Regions from separate parts of the Neobacillus sp. OS1-32 genome, predicted to be linked through region 3. Evidence: riboswitches for the same ligand, from Rfam matches in the RefSeq annotation. Region 3 holds a riboswitch; each other region holds the start of a gene.

Region 1 (6,986 bases), 930 kb from region 3:
TATTCTGTGAAAATGATCACCTTATCATGAATATTTTGGATCAATTCCAACGCTTTATCTGCTTTTGAGTTTGTTTGTACCGCTTCAACTTTTTTGATTAAAAGCTCGATTTGCTGTTGAAAGGCCACTGAAGGGTTTTCCCTTTTCTGGAGCATATTTTTTAATGTATAAAAAACGGCTTCTCTGCTGCTGCAAGCTTCCCGCTGCAGGGTCATCACCGAAAAAGCACTCGTTTGCAGCCAATCACCTTCATTTTTTAAACTGCAAATGGCTTCATATAATTCCCGTTCGCTTGAACTGAATTCAATCGCAATCGTTTCAACATGCCGCTTCGTCCATTCAATTCCCGTATCCGCACGGCGGTTGCGAATCATGACTTTATTGACTAATTCTTTTAAATGCTCATTATCATTTAAAGAACGGGAATCCCGCTTATATTTTTCATAAAAGGCCGTTTCACTGCCTAAGTGCCCCGGCTTTAGCAGCGAAACAAGGTTAAAAATTTCCTCTACTCTATTTTGAATCGGGGTAGCAGTCAACAGTAAGCAAAATTTCTTTTTAAGATTTTGCACAAATTCGTAGTTTTTTGTCTTATTATTTTTCAGTTTGTGAGCTTCATCGATAATAATTAAGTCATAATCCTGTTGATAAATTATATCCCGATGAGGACTTCGTTTAGCTGTATCAATCGAGGAAACCACCACATCGCATTGCTCCCAAACATAGCTTTTTTTCTGTGTAACAGCCGGGATAAAAAACTTGCTGTTGAGTTCTTGGCCCCATTGGGTGACAAGCGAAGCGGGGACAAGAATTAACACTTTTTTGACTAATCCGCGGATCATGTATTCTTTTAAAATCAGCCCTGCTTCGATTGTTTTTCCTAGTCCGACTTCATCCGCAAGGATTGCTTTGCCATTCATGTTTTCAATGACTTGTTTGGCGGTTTCGACTTGATGGGGAAGAGGAGTTAAATTAGGCAGGTGCTTTGGTGCCTGTAAGCCTTCAAATTCCGGGATGATTAAGTGTTTTTCCGCTTCAATAGCAAGTTTAAAAAGGTTCCAATCTCCCCATGGACCGTCATCGTCTATTTTTTCCAAAAAATCATCCTGCCAGGAGGAATCAAATTCAATTTCTACCTTCATTGTTTTCAGCCTCTTTTCCGAAAAAATGTTTGCTCAATATGCTGCTTAATGGTAGGATGATGTTAGCATTAGAATGTTTAAAATATTTGAAAATAACCTGGAATTTTTTTTAGTACATATAGTATGACCCAATTGGAAAATTTTATATATGCGAATGACAACAAGGGGAGAGACTACTTTTGTAGCGCCGAAGGAGCAAGCAATTCTTGTGAATCTCTCAGGCAAAAGAACTCTTGTTTGACGCAACTCTGGAGAGTGCTGCTTTAGGCAGCTACCCAAGGGGAAAGCCATTTAGGTTAAACTTTCAGGTAAAAGGACAGAGACTCCCTTATTTATAATAAAGGGGGAACTCTGTCTTTTTTTGGCTAAAGTTCTATTGAATAGGGTAATTATCTCTTTTATAAGAGGTTATTTCATTATACGATCATCGGAAAAAAGGGGGATTTCGTGATGGCAGAATTAAAACGTACTCCGCTGTTTCCTGTTTATAAGGAATACGGAGGAAAAACGATCGACTTTGGCGGCTGGGAGCTTCCTGTCCAATTTTCCAGCATAAAAGAAGAACATGAAGCTGTCCGCGCCAGAGCTGGTTTATTTGATGTTTCTCATATGGGGGAAATTGAGGTCAAGGGTTCTGACAGCTTAGCTTATTTACAGAAGATGATGACAAACGATATTTCCAAGGTGAATAATGGTGCTGCACAATATACAGCAATGTGTTATGAAACCGGCGGAACAGTTGACGACCTGCTTGTCTACAAATTGGAAGATGAACACTACCTTCTGGTTGTTAATGCTGCAAATCTGGAAAAGGATTACGAGTGGCTTAATAAGCATTTGGAAGGTAATGTGACGCTCAAGAACCTATCTGAAACCACTGCTCAGGTAGCCCTTCAAGGACCTCTGGCAGAGAAAGTTCTTCAAAAGCTGACGACATCGGAATTAAACACCATCGGCTTTTTCAAGTTTCGCCAAAACGTTGACATCGCTGGGAAAAAGGCACTTGTTTCCAGAACTGGTTACACCGGAGAAGACGGCTTTGAGGTTTATTGCGACGCCAATGACGTGGTTGAAATTTGGCACGCCATTCTGGCAGCGGGTAAGGAGGAAGGGGTTGTCCCGTGCGGCTTAGGTGCCCGGGATACGTTACGATTTGAAGCAAACTTACCACTTTATGGTCAAGAACTATCAGCGGAAATTTCCCCGCTTGAGGCCGGCATTGGGTTTGCCGTGAAGTTAAATAAAGAAACCGATTTTATTGGCAAAGCCGCCTTGGTGAAACAAAAAGAAAACGGTCTGTCAAGAAAAATTGTCGGGATTGAAATGATTGATCGCGGTATCCCGCGTCACGGTTACGCTGTCTATAAAGACGAGGAGCGGATTGGCGAGGTTACTACCGGAACCCAGTCACCAACTTTAAAGAAAAATATTGGGCTTGCTCTGATCTCTTCGGAGTATGCGCAGCTTGATACTGAAATAGAAGTGGAAATTCGTGGAAAAAAATTAAAAGCCAAAATCATTTCAGCACCTTTTTATAAAAGGGAAAAGAAATAACAGAAGGGGGCAGAAGCATGAAACATCGTTATTTACCGATGACTGAACAAGATCAAAAGGATATGCTTGAAACCATTGGTGTTTCCAGTATCGATGACCTATTCAGCGATATTCCGGAAAAAGTTAAATTCAAGGGGCAATACAATATTAAGCCGGCTAAATCTGAGACGGGTTTAATGAAAGAACTGTTTAAGCTGGCCAATCGGAATGCCGATCTAAAAGAAAATGTCTCATTCCTCGGAGCCGGGGTTTACGACCATTATATTCCAGTGATTGTTGATCATGTTCTCTCAAGGTCTGAATTTTATACGGCATATACACCATATCAACCGGAAATATCGCAAGGGGAGCTTCAAGCTATTTTTGAATTCCAAACGATGATCTGTGAATTAACCGGAATGGAAGTGGCAAATTCCTCGATGTATGATGGCGGCACTGCCCTTGCCGAAGCGGCGATGTTAAGCGCAGGCCATACAAAGCGCAAAACGATCGTTGTTTCCAGCGCTGTTCATCCGGAATATCGTGATGTTTTAAAAACATATGCAAAGGGTCAATATCTTGATGTGGTTGAAGTTCCTGTTCACAATGGGATAACAGATGTAGAGGCGTTAAAGAAATTGGTCAAAAGGGATGTTGCTGCAGTAATCCTTCAATATCCCAACTTTTTCGGAAGAATTGAGCCGTTAAAAGAACTGGAGGAAGTGATCCACGAACATAAAGCGCTGTTTGTTGTTTCTTCCAATCCATTATCATTAGGCGTGTTAACACCTCCTGGCAAGTTTGGTGCTGATATCGTTGTTGGCGATGCTCAGCCTCTCGGAATTCCAACCGCTTTTGGCGGTCCGCATTGCGGATATTTTGCTGTCACCAGCAAGTTAATGCGCAAGGTTCCAGGACGCCTTGTCGGCCAGACAACGGATGAAGCAGGGCGTCGCGGCTTTGTATTGACGCTTCAGGCGCGGGAGCAGCATATCCGTCGTGATAAGGCAACATCTAATATCTGTTCCAACCAAGCGTTAAATGCCCTGGCTGCTGCTGTTGCCATGACTGCACTTGGTAAAAAGGGGATTCGCGAAATCGCCGCTGCCAACCTGCAAAAGGCCCACTACGCCAAAAATGCTTTTAAACAAGCCGGCTTTGAAGTAGTATATGATGGCCATAGCTTTAATGAATTTGTGATTAAGTTAAATCGTCCAGTTAAAGAAATCAATCAAAAACTGCTGCACGAAGGGATCATTGGCGGTTATGATTTAGGCCGTGATTATCCGGATTTGGTTCATCACATGTTAATTGCTGTGACAGAGCAAAGAACGAAGGAAGAGATTGATACTTTAGTAAGAGAATTGGGGGATATGCATGCATAATCAAGATCAGAAGCTGATTTTTGAACTTAGCACACCGGGTCGAATTGGATACAGTCTTCCGGAAATGGATGTTCCGGAAACAGAGCTAAATGGTCTTCTTCCTGAAGGTTATCTGCGTGAAGAAGAGCCTAATCTTCCAGAGGTATCTGAACTTGATATCATGCGTCACTATACCGCTCTATCAAAAAGAAATCACGGCTTGGATTCAGGCTTTTATCCATTAGGCTCCTGTACCATGAAATACAATCCAAAAATCAATGAAAATGTTGCCCGCTTGAACGGGTTTGCCCATATTCATCCGCTTCAGGATGAGAGCTCTGTCCAAGGGGCACTTGAACTGATGTATGATCTGCAGCAGCACTTGAAAGAAATTACCGGTATGGACGAGGTAACATTGCAACCGGCTGCCGGTGCTCATGGAGAATGGACGGGTTTAATGTTAATTCGGGCTTACCATGAAGCAAATGGGGATGGGAAGCGTACAAAAGTGATTATCCCTGACTCGGCACACGGAACCAACCCTGCTTCCGCCACGGTAGCCGGATTTGAAACGATTACCGTTAAATCTAACGACAAGGGCCTTGTGGACTTGGAGGATTTGCGCAGGGTCGTGGGTGAAGATACCGCCGCATTAATGCTGACCAATCCCAATACGCTTGGATTGTTTGAAGAGCATATTGTTGAAATTGCCGAGATTGTCCACGCCGCTGGAGGAAAGGTGTATTATGACGGGGCGAACTTGAACGCTGTTCTTTCAAAAGCAAGACCAGGGGACATGGGCTTTGATGTCGTTCACTTAAATCTTCATAAAACCTTTACCGGTCCACATGGCGGTGGAGGTCCTGGTTCAGGCCCTGTAGGCGTTAAGGCTGACTTGATTCCATTTCTCCCTAAACCGCTTGTAACAAAACAGGGGGAACAGTACGTGCTTGATTATGACCGTCCGCAATCCATCGGCCGGGTGAAGCCTTTTTATGGGAACTTCGGCATTAACGTTCGTGCCTATACGTATATTCGTTCAATGGGACCTGACGGATTGAAGGCTGTCACTGAATATGCGGTGTTAAATGCCAACTATATGATGAGAAGGCTGGCTGACTATTACGATCTGCCATTTGACAGACATTGTAAGCATGAGTTTGTGTTAAGCGGCAGGCGTCAGAAAAAATTGGGGGTCCGGACGCTGGATATTGCCAAACGTTTGTTAGACTTTGGTTATCATCCGCCAACCATTTACTTCCCATTAAATGTGGAAGAATGTATCATGATTGAACCGACTGAAACGGAATCGAAAGAAACACTTGATTCCTTTATTAAGGCGATGATTCAAATTGCCAAAGAGGCAGAGGAAAATCCAGAAATGGTTCAAGAGGCACCACATACAACGGTTGTCGGCCGACTAGACGAAACAACTGCAGCCCGGAAGCCCATTTTGCGCTACCAAGCATAAAACAGAAAAAGGGGTGATTCGCTAGTGAATCATCCCTTTTTCTTCGAAAAATAAGAGAGCCCTGTATCAGAGCCTAATTATATGAGAATTTATTTTTTTGCTTTAACCTTGCCTGTCCACTTTTTAAATCCGCCTTGCAGTTGGGTTAGATCTTTATAGCCTTTTTTGTATAAAAATTGCGCCGCTCGGGCACTGCGCATCCCACTTTGGCAATATAAATAAACCGGGAGGTCTGGACGAATTTCCTTCATTCGCATTTTGAGCTGTGACATTGGAATGTTGCGTGCTCCTAAAATATGACCGGCATCAAACTCGTTTGGTTCACGAACATCGATGAGCTGTGCCTTTCTATACCCTTTTCGGAACTCCTCTTCGGTAACCGTCTTAACGATTTTCTTTTGATAGAAATAATTGAAAACGGTGTAAATAATGAGGGCGGCCAAAATAATTAATAAAACATAGAATGAACTCAATTTTTTTTCTCCTTTCAAGCATTACTACACTAGTTTTTATTATATAAGTCATTCTCCTAAAGATAAAGAACAATGATGAAAAATAATGTGGGTAAAATTATACCAAATACAAGATATTTTGCTTTAGCTTCTATTTTTGATAGACTAAAAAACGAAAAAAATTTGGGTAAACGGGGTTTTTGGATGGGAAAAGAAATTTGGTATTTTATTGATTCAGGAAGCTGTTCACCAGCTTTTAATATGGCCTTGGATGAAGCTTTACTTAACTGGCACAGTGAAGGAAAAATACCGCCGGTGATCCGCTTTTACGGGTGGAATCCGGCAACCCTATCAATTGGTTATTTTCAAAAGGTTGACAAGGAAATAGACATGGATGCTGTTAAACGATATCGACTTGGTTTTGTCAGAAGGCCAACCGGCGGTAGGGGTGTCCTCCATGAGCATGAGCTTACATATAGTGTCGTTGTATCGGAGGAGCATCCCAATATGCCTAAGACAGTAACAGAGGCCTACCGGGTCATTTCCGAAGGGATCTTAAAAGGTTTTCATTATTTGGGTTTAGAAGCCTATTTTGCCGTTCCAAAAACAATGGAAGAACGGGATGCACTGGAAAATCCACGATCAGCGGTTTGCTTTGATGCGCCGAGCTGGTATGAGCTTGTCGTTGAAGGCAGGAAGGTTGCCGGTAGTGCACAAACAAGGCAAAAGGGCGTTATTCTTCAGCATGGTTCCATCCTACTGGACTTAGATGAGGATAAGCTATTCAGTTTATTCAAATATCCAAGTAAGCGGATAAAGGAGCGAATGAAACGATCGTTTAAGGATAAGGCAGTTCCGATCAACGAAATCAGTCCAAGAAAAATTTCATTGGAGGAAGCAAAGCAAGCCTTCTCCAAAGGTTTTACCGAAGGGCTAAATATTGATCTTGAACCATTTCAACTATCTGAAAAAGAATTAGATTATGTTCATAGCCTGGCGCATAATCGCTATGAATCGGATGACT
Region 2 (6,986 bases), 440 kb from region 3:
TCCGGCTTTTGCTGAAACTTCCACCGTTTTTCTTGCGCATTGTCTACCGATGCAAACGCAAAGTAGCTTACATTTCCTTTTTCCGCTCCAAATGCTTTCTTAAGAGCAGGTTCCACTTCCTTTTGAACCTCTTCACTCAAGGCCCTAAATAAATAATTGTCGTATGGTTTGCATGTTGTTTTTCCTTTCGAAGTTGAATACAATTCACATGAAATCTCGGCAACCCATCCCTTCTCTCTGTCTTTTACCTTTACCGTAATATAAGGGGGTGCTTCTTCCGGCTCTTCTGGAATGATTTCAAAACCTGTAATTTGAACAATATTGCCATATGTATCTTTTACATATTCAATTAGCATGGAATCTTTTACCAACTGTTTCTCTTCATTCGTTAAATGTTCCTTATCTATTATCTTTTCGACTTGACGATCCGTTTTTGCACTACAACCCACTAATCCTAATAAAAGAGAAAGACAAATGAGCAACCATTTCGTTCTGTTCATAATCATCCTCCGATACTGGTAAATTAAAATTAGAAGGAAAAGGTCGTGCTTCAAAATATAAACTGTTATAAAATAATGCTTTTTAAAATACCACATGCGTTTTTAAAACTCGCCATTATTATGAACCGGGTTCTTTTGCTTTATCAAAAAGGACCAAGGATTCCATTAAACCCGTATGTCTCTTTTGTTATTCCTAATTGTAGTTTAAAGGAATCCAAAAGATCTCACTATTCAAGTGAGCTTCCTCTAACACTTCCTCCGAATGGTTTACTTCCCACTATCATCTCTGAAAAACATGTTTAAGTTCTATGCTTAAATCTTCAAATATGTTGACCTTTATGGAATCTTCTTTTGTATAGAAACCTGATGAAATAAAGCGATTGTTCTGCAACAGAAATACTTCCACGTATTCGTTTGAGGGGTCGACAATCCAATATTCTCTGACCCCAGCCTTTTGATAGTTATTGAATTTGATGACTCTGTCATTTCGAGCGGTGGAGGGAGAAAGAATTTCAATCACCAAATCGGGAGCACCAACAATATTTTGTGGGTTGATTTTATTACGATCACATATGACCACAATATCTGGTTGAACCCAATCCTTGATCTTTTCGTTTGGTGTTGTTTGATTCGCAAAAAGGCACACATCGATGGGAGAACCAAATACACTGCACTCTTTTCCCCTTAAATACGTACCAAATTCAATTAATAACTCTCTTTGAACATGCTGGTGCTTTGGTGTCGGTGCTGGCGACATACTAATAATTTGCCCGTCAATCACTTCATATCGAATTTCTTCCGAAGACTCAAGATAATCAGCATATGAGTAATTAGACTGTGGTTGATTCATGCTCATTCCATTCACCCTTTCTCCATTTTCATCCTTCAATAGTTCCCCTTACCTCACCGGTCATTAGTTCGGGGAGTAGGGTGCCCCCCATTTTTTCTAACCTTTTTGATTCAATTCTTGCTGCATTTATTACAGGTTAAGAATGTATTCAGGGTCGTTCAATCGTTCACCCCTACTGTCTTTTGTCTTTATTTTATCGTATTTTTGTTGACCATTACAATGAGGGATAATCTTTGCCTAAATGAAAAAGATACAGTGGCGCAATACTCCATCAAGCATTGGATCTGACCATGTTGTTGGGGGGCCTATTCCAATGTCGCAGTTCAATTGAATTTGGTCCTCGTTTTGTCGGATGGTATGTAAAGAAATAGCCGTCAACTTATGGTTGACCCTATGCAGATAATTTAATATTTTTTTCTTCCTTCTTCCTATTTGAATGCCATGTAAATAATAGAATAAACCATAGAGGCGTCAACAATAGGGCAGGCCGTGTAACTTCAGCAAACAGCATAATAATGAGAATGATGGCAAACAAGATTAGGACAACGTAATTAATAAATGGTGTGAATGGTGCTTTAAATTTTGATTCTGCCTGTAAATCTGAACGTGTTTTCTTATATCTTAAATGACAAATCAGAATGACACCCCAAACCCAAATAAAACAAATCGCACTAATGGTCGTCACGATTTCAAAAGCTTGTTCTGGAATAAGCTTAGTCAAAAGGGCTCCCACCGATAGGACTACCGTGGAGATCCATAATGCGTTACCTGGGACATGATTTTTATTTAGTTTTGTAAACTTAGATGGAGCCTGGTTATTATTACTTAAACTATATAGGATACGACTTGTTGAAAACATTCCGCTATTACAAGCAGAAGCTGCTGAGGTTAATACGACAAAATTAATAATTCCTGCTGCAATCGGAATTCCAACTAAACTAAACGTTTTAACAAAAGGACTTTCTGCTGCATTTAATTCCGTCCATGGGTTAATACATAAAAGGACAAGAAGTGCGCCAACGTAGAAAAATAGAATCCTTAAAGGAATTTTATTGATAGCCGATGGAATATTTTTTTCCGGGTTGGATGTTTCCGCTGCCGAGACACCTACTAATTCCACACCGACAAATGCAAATACAACCATTTGGAATGAAAGTAAGAAGCCTGATATTCCGTTTGGAAAAAGTCCCCCTTGTGCCCAAAGATTTTTAATCGTAACCATACCTTGATTTGTCTTGAATCCCATCACCAGTAATATAATCCCAATAACAATTAATCCGAGAATCGTTATTACCTTTATTAAAGCAAACCAAAACTCCAATTCTCCAAAAATCTTTACAGTTAGTAGATTGAGTCCTAGTAAAATGATCAAACAGACAATTGCAGGGATCCATTGTGGAATATGGAACCAATATTGTACATAAACACCAACGGCAATCACATCACTCATAGCAGTCATTATCCAACAAAACCAATAGGTCCATCCGGTTACAAAAGCATATCGTGGTCCAAGATAGTCTTCAGCAATATCTGTAATAGATTGATAACCTGCTTTAGACAACAGGAGTTCTCCTAGTGCCCTCATAACAAAAAAAACGGCGATTCCTACGATTAAATATGCAAGGATGATGGATGGGCCCGCGAGTTGAATGGCTTTACCGGACCCTAAGAATAATCCCGTACCAATGGTACCGCCAATTGCGATTAGTTGTACATGCCGATTTGATAAATCCCTCTTTAATTCTTGTTGTGCCAATCCTAACTCCTCCTAATAAAATATTTTAGTTTAAACCATAAAAAAAGAGATTGGAGGATATCCAATCTCTTTTCCAAAAGAATAATAAATAATATTTGGTATGCTAAATAGTATCAACACAACAAATAAATATTCAGTACTCTTCTGTCCTTTTGCCTGAGATTGTGAACCCTTCGGCGCCGCAAAATTCCTGCGATCTCTCCAGAAGCTGCTCCTGCTATAGTGTGACCCATAGCAATCATAGCCTGCTAATTATTAAATTTAATTCACTATTTCTAAATAATTTTTAATTTTAGTAGTAGTTATATAGTTTGTCAACACATAAATTAACATCCCATACTGCTCTGTATTCATTTTTATTCAAAAAAACCTCCCTATAAAAATCATAGGGAGGTTTTTTACACTTACGTTATTGGAAAATCTATTGCCTGTATGAAATTTTCACCTAAAAAACACCTTGTCTATATTGTACTTCGACTTGAATTCATTAATAATATACGTTTCATAAATCTCTCTATGTACAGGGTCTTCGATAATACAAACATCGATTTTTGCAACTTCATTCCTATGCATTTTAATTGGGGATACTGTATCTTCAAAATGCTTTTTAATTCTTTGCCGCAATTTCCTTGCCTTACCAACAAATAATAGCTCTTGGTTATGACTGTAGAACATAAAAATGCCACCCTTATCTCTAGGAATGAGGTGGAATTCTGTAAATCCATAAATATTACTTAATTCCGGGTTCTTCTGTTTAGTAATGGAAACATCTGGTTTTGGAATGGTTATGTTTATCACTTTCGTTCACTTCTCCTTCGGTATTGGTTAAAAGTCTACACAGACTTCTTTAAGCATATTTACATCCACCTTATGGAGTTCAACTGAGAAAAACAACATTTACAAATAGGTTTTCTATCATTACTGTTATGCAGTCGTATTTTGCATTCCAATTAATGAAAACTTTTAAATATCTTTCTCAACTTCTACCCCTGCATCATTCTTAGTAATAACCTTGGTTAAGCGTCTCATTTCTAAATGTACCCAACAAGGACATTATAAATATAATTTACTTTTCTAAAGCCCGCTCCATTACTTTTTCACCAATATTTTAACACCTCATTTACTTATGATACGGTTCACCCCTAATAATCCGAAACGCCCGATAGATCTGCTCAAGCAAAATCAATCGCATCAGCTGATGGGGGAAGGTCATCCGCGAGAACGACAGCTGTTCATTCGCCCGCTGCAAGACTTCGTCACTCAGTCCCAGTGATCCGCCGATGACGAAGGCAATTTTACTTTTACCGTAGGTGGCCAGTTGATCCAACGACTCGGCCAATTCTTCTGATGAGCGCATCTTCCCCTTAATCGCCAAAGCAATTACATAGGTATCCGCACTAATTTTGGTGAGAATTCGTTCGCCCTCCTTTTGCTTCACCTGGAGCATTTCCAATTCACTTAACTCCTCCGGGGCCTTTTCGTCTGCAACTTCAACCATCTCCACCTTGGCATAGGCGGAAAGCCGCTTGAGATACTCCTCTATCCCCAGCTTCAAGTACTTCTCTTTTAATTTTCCAACCGTAATAATTGAGATATTCACAATCCACAACCCTTTTAAATGGAATTAAGCACAGCTTACAAACAACTTATCCACAGAAGTTATCCACATATGCACATTTTTTATCCACATCTTGTATGAAATCACTTGTTCGCCACAAAATATACAGCCCTGTTTGAGCAAAATTCACAACTTGTTGATAAGTTATCCACATCAATTTTTGTTAATACCGGAAATGTTTCATATTCATCCACAATGATATCTAAACCCAGCTCGACATGTTCCTCACAGCAATAAATCATTTTACTCTTTCACCTTTCCTCATTATTGACATTGACTACCCGTACTATATCATACTGCATTAAGAAAAACAGGAAAGTGAGTCAAACACCTTCCTGTTTTCAACCATTCCTATTGTATTTTATCTGAAGTTAACGTTAAACTTGTTTCCCGCAGCTTGCCATTGCGGTAATATTTGATGGTCATTTTCTCGCCGATATTCTTTTTCGTATACAAGTGTTGGCGAAGATCAATGACATCATTGATTTTTTGACCATCCATCTCGACAATGACATCCAACTCTTGAAGTCCGGCGCGTGCCGCCGGTGAGCCCGGCACAACTTGGCGAATCGCCACACCATAGGTTATATCGCGCGGGAGCTTTAACGCCTCCTGCTGATAGTAGGCAGGAATTTCATCCACTGATTTTAAGTCCAAGCCCATATAAGGCCGTTTGACACTGCCATATTTCTCAAGATCATCAATAATTGGCTTGGCGGAATTAATTGGAATCGATAAACCAATCCCTTCAACCGCATTCTGAGCAATTTTCATTGAGTTAATCCCGACGACCTGACCAGCCATATTAATCAAGGCTCCGCCGCTGTTACCCGGATTAATCGCGGCATCCGTCTGTAAAACCTCCGATTGCCAGTCAACCACACCATCCTGATCAATGTCAACTGGTATTGTCCGGTTTAGCCCGGAGATAATTCCTTGGGTAACCGAGCCAGAAAAGGTCGGACCAAGCGGGTTGCCGATCGCAATCACCGGTTCTCCTATTTTTAAACTGTCAGAATCGCCAAATTCCGCGATTTTTTTTACTTTGTTTGCATCTATTTGAAGGACCGCCAAGTCAGACCAAATATCACTTCCCAATAGCTTGGCTGGCAGCTTTGTTCCATCAGATAGACTGACTTCCAGCCTTGTTGCACCTTCAACAACATGATGGTTTGTGACAACATAGGCTTTTCCGCCGGCCTGTTTATAAATAACTCCTGAACCGGTTCCTGCTGTTTCATCAGAATTATCGCCGTTATCACTATCCGACCAAAAGCTGTTTATTGGATATTGTTGATTCCGACAACAGCTGCAGCGGTTTTATCAATGGCGTTGGTGGTATTGGTTTTTACATCATAGGCAACCTGCTTATGTATCGTCTGTTGTCCGGTATTATCTGTAGTTGTTTCGGCAGTTTTTTGATTTGGCTGCACTGTATAGGGAAGAAGCCCATTGTTGGAAAGAGCGGGAATGGCAATGATAACCAAGATGGCACCTAAAATGGCGCCTACCAGGCTGGCAATAAAGATTCCACCCTTACCTTTCTGTCCACTGGAGCGGTTCGGTGAATGATCATCATAATAACCCAAATTACATCATTCCTCTCTTACGATATGATTGATACTTTTTATTTTGGCTTATTAATATAATTATACTCAGGCCAAAGGGAAAATACTGATTGAAAAAGGCACAGAGTGTTCTCACCTTTGCATATTTTAACTTTCGTTATTTTCCTTAAAAAGGCTACTAAGCTTTTCCATTGTTTGAACCATTTGCTCCAGTTCTTCCACTTTTATCTGAGAGCAGTATTTTTTAATAAATGTCTCATCAGCTTCGGCAATTAATTGAGCATATTTTTTCCCTTCCTCCCCAAGAAAGATAAAAGATTCACGAAGATTGTTTGGATTACTTTCACGAACTATAAATTTTCTTTTACCTAACTTTGATAAAACTTGGCTAACTGCACTTTTTGTAATTGAAAAATTTGCCGCGATATCATTTGCTCTCACCCCTTGATTCCGCATGATATAGAGAAGTATATTTTCTTGCTGAACAGTTAAGTTGTATTCATTTATTTTTTGTGCACCTTTGTTATATTGCAGGTAAAACTCGTAAACGGCTTGATTTAATCTATTGAAAATTTTTCGATAATCCGCAAGCATGGTCGTCCTCCTGAAAAATGAATGATTGACTAAAATTTTGAAAGTAGTTACATTTAGTTTAGTTAAGTTAAATAAACTATATAATTCTTTTTTAAATCAA
Region 3 (6,986 bases):
GACAGCGGTTAAAGAACCAAGGTTTAGTTTTTTTTCCTCTCCCATTTAGAATTCCTCCTAGGTTGGACGTACATAGAAAAGAGTATGAGAAAATCATTCCCCATACTCTTCTCATGGATTTTCAATCTATTAGAATCGCAGTGATAGACAGCTTAAGCCGCCATCAATCTTTCTAAATTCCGAAGTATCAACGACCAATACTTTATAGCCAAGGTCTTCAATTGCTTTTTGCACAGTTGGATAGCCCTCCGGTACTAATACATAGTCATTGACCCAAATGCAGTTCGCACCATAGGCTTCGTCTTCCGGAACGATGATTTTATTATACTTTTCAAATTCCGGAGACTTAACGAATTCACCGGCAACTAAAAGATTATTATTTTCCAAATAAGCTAAACCGGTTTTCAAATGCAAGACTTCTTTTAATGGAACGATCGAGCCGGATAAGCCATATTTTTCGAGAATCGCAATCATTTGCTCTGCCCCTTCGCGGTTCGTCCGGGCACTTTCGCCAATGTAGAAATGATCGCCAACCATCATAATATCGCCGGCTTCAATCGTCCCCGGTGCTTTGATATATTCAATATGTTCATAGAATTTACTTAAAGCTTCTTGAAGGTCAGGTAAAGCTGATTCATTTCTTCTTGTTTCGGCACCAGGACGGGTGATAATCGCACATTTCCTTGTACATAACGCAACGTCTTCAACAAAGCAAGAGTCAGGAAACTCATCATTTGGTTCAAGTACTGTTACATTGACACCGGTTTTTGTGAGGGCGCTTACATAAAGTTCATGCTGTTTTAGTGCAAGATTATAGTCCGGTTTACCTAGATTCGCACTGCTAATTCCTTCCACTACTGATTTTGATGGTACCCGTACAATCACATTTTTAAACATATTGAAACCCTTCTCTCCGATTTTTTTTGTCTAGCAATTGCTACATCCTTATTGTAAACGAATCGGTTACCATCCATTGTGGATGATTCCGCAATACAATGTGGTAATTTTCAACACCAAAACTGTTAGGATGCTTACAAAATCAGTCGGTGATAGCACTAAAAAGAGGGGAATTCCCCTTTATTGGAATAAACGGTAATTTTTTTTGTAAAAAATCTCTGTGTTTGCGTGAGGTATAATCAGTTTAATGGCAAAAACGGAAAATCACGTAAGTCCCAATTTTTCCGTTTTTTAAATGATGAAAGGATGATCGCATTTTATGAGGATAAGAGTTTTCACTTCAAAACTAGTCAGCTTATTTCTAATTTTTTCTTTTTTTCCACTGATAAACGTCAAAGCAGCCGCTAGCGTGATATCTGTCAGCACAGCAAATGAACTGGTTAATGCTTTAGAAGATCCCGATATTCAACAAATTAATTTTGAGAACAACATAATAATTGACCAGAGATATCAGGAAATGCAAATTGCCGGTACTACCAAAATTATTAATGGAAATGGGTTCTCGTTTACGACTCAAAATATGAAACTCCTTTCCGGCCCCGGCTTACAGTTTATTCATTTAAAAGACAGCTTAATAAATATTGACTCTGCAGGCAGCATCTCCGTTGAAAATGTTACAAATAGTTCGATTAAATTATTTCGATTTACCAATACATTTACAATTAAAAATTCGCAGCTGGTTGACAGCCTAATGGATGGGTCCGAGGAACTGAAAATTTATGATAGCACTCTGGATAAGTCGTCCATTACCAAGCCTTTACTGGATCCGCTTATTTTATCGAATGTGACATTTAATAATTCTTCGGTAGGAGTTTACAGCTGGAACAGCAAATTAGAGAATGTAAAAATGACCTACTCAAAAGATGCGGTTACTTCTCCAACTACCCCTTTAACAATAGCCGCGGAATCTGTTTCGATAAAAAACTTATTGATTGACACGGATACTGAGAAGGGAATGTTGATCCAAAAGGGATCCGTCCTGCTGGAAGGGGATACCACGATCAATGGCCCTACACAAACGGGAATTTCTTTGGACAAAGGAAATCTATATGTGAAAGGGAAGATTGCACAGACCGGGAATGCTTATACAATTGAAACAACAAGGGAAAATGTTTTTACCACTCAAGTACATGACCTATACGGTAATCTGAAAAAATACCGGGATCAAAATCTCAATAGCTACTATAATACAGCAGACCGAGATGGAGAGGAGCCTGTTTTGGCTGATGGGGAGGAATTGTTTCCTACGGAACTGGACCCTGTGACCTTTTTAAAACAAGACTATACAGAAATCACCGGTCAAACGGACAGACAAGACTTGAGTATTTTCGTCAAAGATGGAAAGGGAGAAAGCAAACGAACAAGACCTGACCGGTATGGCGAGTTTTCTTTTACTTTAACTGATCAACCGGCTGGTTCAACAATTTATGTTTATGCGTTCAGCCCCGATGGCAATCAGAGTAAAGTTCAAAAATTTACCGTTCCAGCCAGCCAACCTGCTGTCCCTATTTATGTAAGCTCCATTTATAACAGTGACAAAGAAGTATCAGGAAAAACAGCAGCAAACGCTGAAGTTTTTGTAAAAAAAGACGGTGTGGTAATTGGAAAAGATGCGGCCGACACACAAGGTTTTTTCGAATTTAAATTAAATTCACTTAACGTAAAAACAAATCTCGAAGTATATGCACAAGATAAAAAAGGAAGAAAAAGCGCGGTACTAAAGAAAATCGTTGACTCACCTTTCATTTATACGGATAACATGAAATCCGAAACGGCGATAACCGGATCCGTCACATCCAGCACCCCAATAAAACTGGAGGCCCTTGTAAAAGGAAAATCGGTAGGAACGGCTACAGCCAAAAAAGGCAATCCATTCCGCATCAATATTCCTAAACTTTCTCCCGGGACAGCCGTGGAAGTTACAGGTTATGATGATGAACGGAAAATAAAAAAGATCGTAAACATTAAAGACCTTACCCCGCCGGCTAAACCTTCGATAAATCCAGTTTCTGACCAGTCAACATCCATTTACGGAAAAACAGAACCTAACGCGAAGGTGAAGCTCTATATAAAGGGGAGTTATCAAAAAGAAGTTAAAGCGGACAAGTATGGGAAATATACATTTACCATTTCTAAACAAAAAGCAGGAACTGAAATCAAAATCATCGCTTTTGATCTTGCAAATAATACGAGCCAAAGCGTGATAAAGGTAATTGATAAAACACCGCCAAAAATCCCCACCGTCAATAAGGTGACTTATAAAAGCAAAACGATAACAGGTAAAGCAGAAAAAGGTAGCACGATTTATGTGTACCGTGGAAAACAGAGTCTAGGGAAAGCGGTCGTAAGCAGCAAAGGCAATTTCAAGGTCAAAATTAAAGCCCAGAAAAAGCGGAGTACCCTTACGATTTATGCAATAGACAAAGCAAAAAACAAAAGCAAAAATAAATATGTAAGAGTTTTGTAAACACAATCTATTTCTATTAAAAGATTAAGGATGAGGGGCGTCATGTGACACCCCTCATCCTTAATCTATGCATATCCCCTCTTCAATATCTCCTATTAACCACAGCAGCAAAATTCCACTTCCTTTAACAAAGCTTGGGGACTTCCCAACTATTGCAATACAGAAGTGCCCTTCCGAATCAGTTAATTAACGCCTGCAGCGGTGCGGGAATTCTTCCGCCGCGGCTGATCATTTTTTGCGAACTGAAGGGATTAACGCCGATCACGGGAGCTCGGCCAAGCAGGCCGCCGAATTCGACGATGTCGCCTTCCGTCTTGCCGGGAACCGGAATAACGCGAACAGCGGTAGTCTTTTTATTGATCATCCCAATTGCTGCTTCGTCGGCAATAATCCCCGAAAGAGTCGACGGCGTGACATCGCCAGTAAGAGCGATCATATCAAGGCCAACCGAGCACACACAGGTCATTGCCTCGAGCTTCGATAGCGAGAGCGCCCCTTCCTCGATCCCGCGAATCATCCCGTTATCCTCACTGACCGGGATAAAGGCGCCGCTTAAACCGCCAACATAGGAGCTCGCCATCGCCCCGCCTTTTTTCACCGCATCATTCATCAGCGCTAGCGCGGCAATCGTACCATGGGTTCCGACCCGTTCCAGGCCAATTTCCTCTAAAATTTCGGCGACACTGTCATTTAAAGCATTGGTCGGCGCAAGGGAAAGATCCATGATCCCAAATGGGACACCGAGACGTTTTGCGACGACGCGGCCAATCAGTTCCCCGGCGCGGGTTATTTTAAAAACCGTCTTTTTAATAATATCGGAAACTTCTCCCAAATCCGCTTCAGGGTGGCGCTTCAGGGCATTTAAGACAACACCCGGGCCACTGACACCAACATTCAGCACCACTTCACCTTCGCCGGCACCATGAAAGGCTCCGGCCATAAACGGATTATCCTCAACAGGATTGCAAAATACGACCAGTTTGGCACAGGCAATCCCATTTTGCTCCTTAGTCCGCTCCGCTGCTTCCTTGATGATAAAGCCCAGCTCGCATACGGCATCCATATTAATCCCCGTCCTGGTGGTTGCCACCGAAACAGAGGCACACACCCGCTCGGTTACACTCAGCGCCTCGGGAAGGGCCTTCAATAAGGTCTCGTCACTTTTTGACAGCCCTTTGTGAACGAGCGCGGAAAAGCCACCGATAAAATCGACCCCCAATTCCGCTGCCGCCTGATCAAGTGTTTTCGCCAGTTCCACCGCCTCCGCGACAGAGGCATTGCCAAGAATTTCAGCAATCGGGGTAATCGAAATCCGCTTGTTAACAATCGGTACGCCATATTCCTTTTCCGTTTCCTCGGCAACCGCCTTTAGATTTCGGGCATAGGAAGTAACTTTTTGATAAACTCGCTGCTGCATTTTGCTAAAATCGGAATTAGCGCAGTCGTGCAAATTGATGCCCATCGTTACTGTGCGGATGTCGAGATTTTCCATTTGCACCATGCGAATCGTCTGGAGAATTTCATCCATTGCAATCTTCATCGTTCATCCTCCCCTTATACCCTGTGCATCGCTTGAAAAATTTCTTCGGCCTGAACGTGAATCGTTAAACCCAGCTCATCGCCAACCTGATTCAATTGATCCTGTAAGGAATGCAGGTTGGCGGTTTCCGAGATATCAATCAACATCATCATCGTGAAAAAATCCTGCAAAATCGTTTGGCTGATGTCCAAGATATTCATCCGGTTTTCCGCCAATACGGTCGTCACCCGGGCAATAATGCCCACCTTGTCCTTTCCGATCACACTTACAACGGCACGTCTTGTTTCCATTTCCTCCACCTCTTTTAGAAAAATAAAAAAGATTGGAATTGCTCCAATCTCAGGGGAAAAAATGTGTGTAACAGTTTCGCTATTGCACAGCATCCTTCTCCTGTCCTTTTGCCTGAGATTATGAATCCTTCGGCGCCACATAGCCCATTTGCCACGCGGTCTCTCCAGAAGCTGCTCCAGCTATAGTTTGATCCACAGCCTTCATTGCGCTCTATTGAATTAAACAAATCGTACCAAACATAGATCCATTTCGTCAATGGAAAAAACGGGGCAGTCCTTTCAGTCGAAACTTTTGGGACCGGCCCCATTTCCCCCTTAAGCATATTTCCGATTATAATCGTAAAGCAAGCCCAACAGGCCGGAAAGGCCAAGCAGCATCAGTCCAAGCTCGGGTTTGCCAACCGTCTTTTGCCCGATGATAATCAATGCCAAGCTCAGGACGAACACAACCAGCTTAATGACAACCAGAATTTTATCTTTCATCAGAAAAATCCTCCCAGCGAATCTCGCTTGGCTCCAGCGTTACTTTTCTGCTGTAGCCGTCACCATCATAAACAAGCGTCGTTTGTTCCGCCATCGAATTATTGACAATTGCCATTTTTTTAATCGTCGGATAGGCATGAACCTCACAATACATATTGCTGGCATGCCATTGATGAAATTCCGACTCTTTATGGGCAGCATAGTATAATGCCCGCATTAACAGCCTCGTATTTTCCTCACTGTACGGAAGTCCAGCTATATAGACAGCCCGGCCAGCACCAAATGAATGACTGGAAAGATGGACTTCCCCATCGGAATACTCAATGATTTCCGTCTCCTCTGACAAGGCATAAATATTTTTCATACTCTCACCAAAATCAAACCTGGTTAGATCCGCAGCAATAAAATGCTCGTTAACCGGAGTAACAAAATATTTATCGGTCGATAAGCTGAAACCCAGTTCTTTATCGACACCTAACACATTTGCTAATTGGAAATAATGGCCTTGATACTGATAGGCTGATGGTTCGCCGACCCCAATAAAGCCGCCGCCGTTATGGATCCAGGCTCTGATTGTAGCAACCAATGTTTCATTCGCCCAATATTCACCGCCAGAAAAAGCGGTACCGGCGTCACCGGCATTGATAATCACATCAACATCCTCTGGCACCCCATCGTTCATCACGTCATCAAAACTAAGAAAGCAAACATCAACCGGCGCTCCGCTTAAGGCTTCCAACACACCGAGGTAGGAATAAATTTGTTTGTACCATAAAGCATGAGCGACCATATGCGTCTGCCATGTCCGCAGTTTGCCCCAGGCATTTAAGATTGCCACTTTCAAGCCGCAGTACGGCTTCACACCCTTGATTTTGTCATAAATATCACGGAATTCATCGGTGACTTTTTCAATATAGGAAACAAATTCCGGGAATTTATAAGCTAGGCTCAAATAGCCACCATAGCCGATGCGGTCGACCGGATTCCGTAAAATCGCTCTCCGTGCGGTCAGCCAGTTCTGATTCGCTTCTATCACAGGGTTATTGCCTTCATAAAATGTGTCCGGAAAAAAGTACGGCAGGAATCGCCCTTCTGTATAGCGAACATCTGGAATATCGGCAATCATCCTGAGCGTAGCCCCGCTGCCGACACTGCCGACAACAGCATCTAGACCAATGCTGGCGAAATACTTTCCGTACGGTTCTGTGCCAATCCAGTTGTCGCCCAGAAACATCATGGCTTCCTTGCC

The links. Region 3 has a riboswitch for glycine ahead of RCG24_RS18745 (ACT domain-containing protein). Riboswitches for the same ligand answer to the same signal wherever they lie in the genome.
Region 1: linked by a shared signal. The riboswitch ahead of gcvT (glycine cleavage system aminomethyltransferase GcvT) and the one ahead of RCG24_RS18745 (ACT domain-containing protein) in region 3 are both predicted to bind glycine.
Region 2: linked by a shared signal. The riboswitch ahead of RCG24_RS16820 (amino acid permease) and the one ahead of RCG24_RS18745 (ACT domain-containing protein) in region 3 are both predicted to bind glycine.

Annotation. Positions count from the first base shown of each region.
Region 1 is NZ_CP133263.1:400,755-407,740, forward strand. Features, by position in the region: gene RCG24_RS02100 (DEAD/DEAH box helicase) at 1-1,142, opposite strand, end outside; glycine riboswitch at 1,297-1,385, shown strand; gene gcvT (glycine cleavage system aminomethyltransferase GcvT) at 1,593-2,696, shown strand; gene gcvPA (aminomethyl-transferring glycine dehydrogenase subunit GcvPA) at 2,714-4,060, shown strand; gene gcvPB (aminomethyl-transferring glycine dehydrogenase subunit GcvPB) at 4,053-5,510, shown strand; gene RCG24_RS02120 (rhodanese-like domain-containing protein) at 5,600-5,983, opposite strand; gene RCG24_RS02125 (lipoate--protein ligase family protein) at 6,167-6,986, shown strand, end outside.
Region 2 is NZ_CP133263.1:3,362,959-3,369,944, reverse strand. Features, by position in the region: gene RCG24_RS16830 (hypothetical protein) at 1-500, opposite strand, end outside; gene RCG24_RS16825 (Uma2 family endonuclease) at 781-1,356, opposite strand; gene RCG24_RS16820 (amino acid permease) at 1,742-3,106, opposite strand; glycine riboswitch at 3,241-3,321, opposite strand; gene RCG24_RS16815 (nucleotide excision repair endonuclease) at 3,548-3,904, opposite strand; gene rlmH (23S rRNA (pseudouridine(1915)-N(3))-methyltransferase RlmH) at 4,227-4,706, opposite strand; gene RCG24_RS16805 (CxxH/CxxC protein) at 4,808-4,966, opposite strand; partial or broken gene RCG24_RS16800 (S1C family serine protease) at 5,076-6,313, opposite strand; gene RCG24_RS16795 (MarR family winged helix-turn-helix transcriptional regulator) at 6,440-6,886, opposite strand.
Region 3 is NZ_CP133263.1:3,805,596-3,812,581, reverse strand. Features, by position in the region: gene arcD (arginine-ornithine antiporter) at 1-45, opposite strand, end outside; gene RCG24_RS18760 (dimethylarginine dimethylaminohydrolase family protein) at 130-897, opposite strand; gene RCG24_RS18755 (Ig-like domain-containing protein) at 1,307-3,424, shown strand; gene RCG24_RS18750 (PFL family protein) at 3,603-4,964, opposite strand; gene RCG24_RS18745 (ACT domain-containing protein) at 4,979-5,254, opposite strand; glycine riboswitch at 5,345-5,432, opposite strand; gene RCG24_RS18740 (DUF6903 family protein) at 5,570-5,737, opposite strand; gene gnpA (1,3-beta-galactosyl-N-acetylhexosamine phosphorylase) at 5,727-6,986, opposite strand, start outside.